2 regions of the Yersinia fenwicki genome follow, and region 2 is predicted to be linked to the other one. Evidence: predicted binding sites of a transcription regulator. Region 2 holds the regulator's gene; the other holds the start of a gene.

Region 1 (3,426 bases), 1.2 Mb from region 2:
AATAGCGGCAACTTCGTCAGCAAAAGCATGAACTCTCCCATTTTCAGCGGCATGTAACCAATGCACGGGTGCGGAATGTTTCTGATTGTGCAAAGTATTGAGCATACTCAACATCGGGGTTTGACCCACGCCAGCAGAAATCAGTGCTACGGGAGTATCTGGCGTAATGTCTAAGAAGAAATCACCACGCGGAGGGGCAATGCGCACACTGTCGCCTTCATTCAATTCACGGTGCATATAATTGGAAACTGTTCCTTGCTCTTCCCGTTTCACCGCAATACGGTAGGTTTTTCCATTTGGTGCAGCTGTCAGGGAGTATTGGCGTATTTCCTGATATTCAAGCCGTTCATCTTCAATATAAATACCCAGATATTGTCCTGGTTTGAAATCCAATACCCGACCACCGTCTTCAGGTGCTAACACAAAACTGCAAATAACCTCACTCTGCATCTCTTTTTTGATGATGCGGAAACGGCGCAAGGTTCGCCAGCCGCCGGTACTATTTTCACCTTGTTGATAAATTTGGTTTTCCCGGGTAATAAATACATCAGCCAGCACACCGTAGGCTTTCGCCCAGGCATCTAACACTTCCTGACCAGGAGAAAACATTTCATCCAGTGTGCTTATCAAGTGATAACCAACTATCGAGTAATGCTCAGGCTGAATGTTCAAGCTGGTGTGTTTTTGAGCAATACGTTCAACCGCGGGCAGTAGAGCCGCCAGATTTTCAATATTCGCCGCATAAGCACAAATGGCGTTGAACAGGGCTTCACGTTGATCCCCATTAAACTGATTGCTCATATTGAAAATGTGTTTCAGCTCGGGATTGTGCTCAAACATGCGGTCATAAAAATGCGCCGTTAGCTTGGGGCCTGTGGCGGCCAGTAACGGAATAGTGGATTTAACGGTGGCGATGGTTTGACTATCCAGCATGCGGTGCTCCTTAAATATTTATCCCTTTCGCCCTGACTGCGATGCCAATGACTTCAGGTGTTATTGTGTGTGATTCAGTACATGTATTTTAAATACATCTTATAGATTGCAGCCTAATTTGTAAATGCACATCATTCTTATATGGGATTAGCGTGCCGTGTCAGTTCACAGAATATGAAAAAATCACATAATGAATATGAGGATAATTCCGTTGTCTTGGATGAAGTCTGAACAGGTCAAAGCCTTACGCTGTCTGAAGCCAATCGTTTGCGTAAAAACCTCTGTCAAGACCTATCTTAACGGGGGGGAAACAGTTTACACTGTGTGACAGAACCCAAACGGGTGGTCCACTAGGTCTATTTAGCAAGCTAAGTCAGGAGAGCCGGATGTTAAAGCGTGAAATGAACATTGCCGATTATGATGCAGATTTATGGCGTGCAATGGAGCAAGAAGTGGTGCGCCAAGAAGAGCACATCGAGCTGATTGCCTCTGAGAACTACACTAGCCCGCGCGTTATGCAGGCTCAGGGCTCTCAGTTGACCAACAAATATGCTGAAGGCTATCCGGGCAAGCGTTACTACGGTGGCTGTGAGTATGTTGATATCGTTGAGCAGTTGGCTATTGACCGCGCAAAAGAGTTGTTCGGCGCTGATTATGCTAACGTTCAGCCGCATTCCGGTTCTCAGGCGAACGTGGCCGTTTACTCTGCATTGCTGCAACCGGGTGACACTGTTTTGGGGATGAATTTGGCGCACGGCGGCCATCTGACCCACGGTTCACCGGTTAACTTCTCCGGCAAACTGTACAATATCGTTCCTTACGGCATTGATGAGTCAGGCAAAATTGATTATGAAGATATGGCGCGTCAGGCCGAAATTCATAAACCAAAAATGATCATCGGTGGCTTCTCTGCTTATTCCGGTATTGTTGACTGGGCAAAAATGCGCGAAATCGCCGATAGCATCGGCGCATGGTTCTTTGTCGATATGGCTCACGTAGCGGGCCTGGTTGCTGCGGGCGTTTATCCTAACCCGGTTCCACATGCACATATCGTAACCACTACCACCCACAAAACACTGGCTGGCCCACGCGGTGGCTTGATTTTGGCGAAAGGCGGTGATGAAGAGCTGTATAAAAAACTGAACTCCTCTGTGTTCCCAGCGAATCAGGGTGGCCCATTGATGCATGTTATCGCCGGTAAAGCGGTAGCACTGAAAGAAGCGATGGAGCCTGAGTTCAAGGTTTACCAGCAGCAAGTGGCTAAAAACGCGAAAGCTATGGTGGCTGTTTTCCTGGAACGCGGCTACAAAGTAGTTTCTGGCGGTACAGATAACCACCTGTTCTTGCTTGATTTGGTCGATAAAAACATCACCGGTAAAGATGCCGATGCTGCTTTGGGTCGTGCCAATATCACAGTAAACAAGAATAGTGTGCCTAACGATCCGAAAAGCCCGTTTGTTACTTCCGGTGTGCGTATTGGTAGCCCCGCAATCACTCGCCGTGGTTTCAAAGAAGAAGAGTCTCGCGAGCTGGCTGGCTGGATGTGTGATGTGTTGGATAACATCACCGACGAAGCCACTATCGAACGCATCAAACAGAAAGTTCTGGCCATTTGCGCCCGTTTCCCGGTTTACGCATAATCTTATCAGATTCGCTCTAACCTAATGAAAACCCGCTAAATGCGGGTTTCAGACTGCTGACAAAGTCAAATGAAGGGGAATCGTGCCGTGGGGGTCGTAGTCGCGTAAGCGACCGGAGTGCCCCTAGATACGGTAAACCCTTCACTCACTAAGTTATCAATGGTTTTGTCATTAAGCTCAAACTCGCTAAATGCGGGTTTTTTGTTATTTACCTAATGTAAATGTGAAGTCAATCTCAAATTACATGTTTGCCTAATGACAAAGTTGCTAGCTGACGGGGCCTCTGTCACAGTGACCGGCTGACCTCGGAGGGATTCATGGTATTGCAATCAACACGTTGGCTATCGCTCAGCTATTTCACCTATTTCTTTTCTTATGGCATTTTCCTGCCTTTCTGGGGCATCTGGTTGCAGGGGGAAGGGATACCGCCTGAAACTATAGGTATTTTGCTTGGCGCGGGATTAATTTCCCGCTTTCTCGGCAGCTTGATTATTGCTCCCAGTGTTAAAGATCCCTCTTCTCTTGTCACTGCCATCCGTATTCTGGCACTCCTGACATTAGCCTTTGCGGTTGGTTTTTGGTTTGGTCATGGTTGGGCCTGGTTGATGCTAATTATTGCTGGTTTTAACCTGTTTTTTGGCCCATTAGTGCCACTTACCGATGCGCTGGCGGCGACCTGGCAAAAACAAATAACCATGGATTACGGCAAGGTTCGTCTATGGGGTTCGCTGGCTTTTGTTATTGGTTCTGCATTGACCGGAAAGTTAGTTTCGGTTTGGGGCCACCCGGCGATTCTTTACAGTTTGCTGTTCGGCGTTTCAGCCATGTTACTGGGAGCATTGTTGAAACCGAG
Region 2 (3,426 bases):
TGCTAACAGTACGGGTTTGCGGCCTATTTTGTCCGAAACGGGTCCCCAGATAAGTTGGGCCATAGCGAAACCCGCGAGAAAGATACTGAGACTGGCGCTGATAGAGCCAGCGGAGGTTTGTAATTCTTGTTGCATAGCACCAAATGCGGGCAAATACATGTCAGTGGCCAGATACCCTAACATGCTCAAACCTGCCAGGTAGAACATGAAGCTCGACGTTGTTTTCATTGTTGTTTCTCATTATATCCATCGTCCTTGAAACCGCAGGGGTGTTAGCCGCCTGCCGGTGGTTCCAATGATTTTGGCTAAATTATAGTTTTTGCAGGTAAATTTTTGTTATTGAAAATTAATTGCGGGGGAGAATTCTAACGGCGAGATATTCTGTTGTGAAACGCTAATATTTGCGCCATGCTGTCAAAAAAATTGATATCAAATGTTCCGTCTAAAGGAAGTGCCAAACCATGTGGTCAGAATACTCATTGGATGTAGTGGATGCCGTTGCACGCACCGGGAGTTTCAGTGCTGCTGCGCAAGAATTACATCGCGTACCGTCTGCGATAAGTTATACCGTGCGCCAATTGGAGGAGTGGTTGGCGGTGCCACTATTTGCGCGACGCCATCGCGATGTAGAATTGACCGAAGCAGGTAAAGTTTTTATTAAAGAATCGCGTGATGTTATCAAAAAAATGAATGACACACGTCGTCAATGTCAACAAGTGGCGAATGGCTGGCGTGGGCAATTAAATATCGTGGTCGATAAGATCGTCAAACCTCAGCGGAGCCGCCGTTTAGTGTTGGATTTTTATCGTCATTTTCCCGATATTGAATTGCGGGTGCGCTATGAAGTCTTTAACGGTGTTTGGGATGCGCTAGTGGATGGGCAAGCGGATATGGCCATTGGTGCGACTCGTGCCATCCCTGTTGGCGGGCGGTTTGTCTTTCGCGACATGGGTTTTCTGACCTGGCATTGTGTCGTGAGTGTTAATCATCCTTTAGCGCAGCTAACCGGGCCACTCAATGACGATCAGTTGCGGCCTTATCCCTCTCTTTGTTTAGAGGATACTGCACGAAATTTGCCGAAACGAGATGCATGGACGTTGGATAACCAGCAGCGATTAGTGGCGCCGGATTGGGCACCGGGCATAGACTGTTTGTGTGAGGGGTTATGTATTGGAATGGTACCCGCTCATATGGTGTCGCCCCTGATTGCACAAGGGAAACTGGTGGCACTAACACTCGCGGAACCATTACCTGCTAGCCCATGTTGCTTGACGTGGGAGCAGAATAACCATTCCCCAGCTCTAGCCTGGATGCTGGAATATTTGGGTGACAGTGTCACGTTAAATGATGAGTGGTTAAGAGATGATAAGGGCACAGATGATGAGATTTGGCAGAATTAGCAGCCGGTAACAGTGCGCTACCGGCAGACTAAGTATTTAGCGGCGATAATCGCGGAATGGACCATCAGCAACAGAGCGGCGTTCGACCAGCTTAGGATGTACCTCAATCGTTTGAGGGTCTTCACGTTTGCTGATAATTCTGTCGAGTAACATAGCAAAAGCCGTTTCACCCAATCGCTCTTTCGGCTGATGAATGGTGGTCAACGCCGGTGAGAAATAGCGGGCATTACGCACATTGTCATACCCGATCACTGAAATATCTTGTGGCACACGCAAGCCTAATTCATCTGCGGCGCATATCGCACCCATTGCCATAATATCGCCACCACAGAACACAGCAGTCGGACGATGCTTTTGTGTCAGAATTTGATGCATGGCTTTATAGCCGGATTCTGGCTCAAAATCACCTTGAACTACCCATTCTTCTCGCAGGGTGATATTGGCCTCCTCTAATGCTTTTAGGAAGCCCTGATGGCGACCGCCACCGGTATTACGCGATAACTGGCCGGGGATAGCCCCGATATCGCGGTGACCACGCTCAATAAGATAACGGCCAGCTAAATAACCGCCTTCGAATGCGTTATCAATAATCGAGTCGGTAAAATCGCCACGGGCGGTTCCCCAATCCATCACTACCATCGGAATATTGCGATAATCCTCTAACATTCCCAGTAACTGTTCCGGATATTCAGAACACATCACCAATAAGCCATCAACACGCTTTTGTGCCAGCATCGCCAAATAGGCTTTTTGTTTATCCAGATTATTATGAGAGTTACACAAAATCAGCGTGTAACCTTTGCTATAACAGCTATTTTCAACCGCTTCGATCACTTCAGCGAAATAGGGGGCTTCACTGGATGTCGCCAATAAGCCAATTGATTTAGTATGATTAACTTTCAAACTGCGCGCCACAGCACTCGGCGAATAATGCAGTTCTTTAATAGCCGCCCACACGGCAGCCTTGGTGTTTTCGGCGACGAAACGAGTTTTGTTGATAACGTGCGAAACGGTGGTAGTAGACACACCCGCGTGTTTGGCCACATCTTTAATCGTTGCCATAAAAAGAATGACTCCTAAGCTCACCTGTTACAGCAGGTAAGTATTATGTTAATCGTTTGCCTGCATGACTCGAACACCGCTCAGACAGAAACAATATAGTAGGCTGGAGAGCTAAGTCAGATGGTCGTCTGAGTGTATTTATTAGACGTTATTAGTCGGCATACAGTTATGAACTGCGAATTTTGGCTGATCTGAAGGAAAAGTGGAAGAGGTAATCAATGTTATAAAGTGCGTAATGAGGACAAGATTTTTTTTCTTAACTGTGGGAAAATAATTTAACGCACTAACTATGTGCCTTTACCTTACTATACTTTAAATAATTCGAGTGAGTGAACCTAGCCGACGCACATGCGACTTGAAGTATAACGAGTATAAAAATTAACCGACTGAGGAGTTCTTATGGATACCAATTTGAAAATGTCGCTGATTACGACTGTTGGTGCGCTGGCGATGATTATTGCCTTTAGCTTCGTAGCGGTCATGAATTAATTAAGCCGCGTGCCGGTGTGAAGTGATAAGTAGGGCGGTTAACCCGCCCTTAATTATTTCTGCTGGTAATGTGATTACACGGCGTCTTTTGCTTCTCGTCTTTTCAGGCTAAGTTTTTCTCAACAAAAGACCAATTCACCAATGCCCAGAAATTCTCCAGATATTTTGGTCGCGCATTACGATAATCAATATAGTAAGCGTGCTCCCACACATCTACGGTTAACAATGGCTTATCAGTTGTCGTCAGCGGTGTTGCCGCATTTGATGTGCTGACAATAGCTAACGTGCCATCCGCTTTCTTGACCAGCCAAGTCCAGCCCGCACCAAAGTTTTTCACCGCTGCATCAGTAAATTGCTCTTTAAATTCAGCAAAAGATCCAAAAGATCGATTAATGGCATCGGCGACTTTTCCGGTGGGTTCGCCACCGCCATTAGGTGACAAACAGTGCCAGTAAAAGGTGTGGTTCCAGACTTG

What was found. The regulator PurR, encoded in region 2, represses purine synthesis genes. The targets are predictions, from matches to a motif close to CANGCAAACGTTTGCNTG.
Region 1: glyA (serine hydroxymethyltransferase) is a predicted target of PurR. The motif match lies at 1,190-1,207, and genes of this name have one in related genera.

What each region holds. Positions count from the first base shown of each region.
Region 1 covers NZ_CP170755.1:1,172,590-1,176,015, forward strand. Annotated here, with positions in the region: gene hmpA (NO-inducible flavohemoprotein) at 1-933, opposite strand, end outside; gene glyA (serine hydroxymethyltransferase) at 1,320-2,573, shown strand; gene ACF3VQ_RS05465 (3-phenylpropionate MFS transporter) at 2,891-3,426, shown strand, end outside.
Region 2 covers NZ_CP170755.1:2,333,088-2,336,513, reverse strand. Annotated here, with positions in the region: gene punC (purine nucleoside transporter PunC) at 1-228, opposite strand, end outside; gene punR (DNA-binding transcriptional activator PunR) at 462-1,400, shown strand; gene purR (HTH-type transcriptional repressor PurR) at 1,437-2,462, opposite strand; gene ACF3VQ_RS10765 (YnhF family membrane protein) at 2,862-2,951, shown strand; gene sodB (superoxide dismutase [Fe]) at 3,055-3,426, opposite strand, start outside.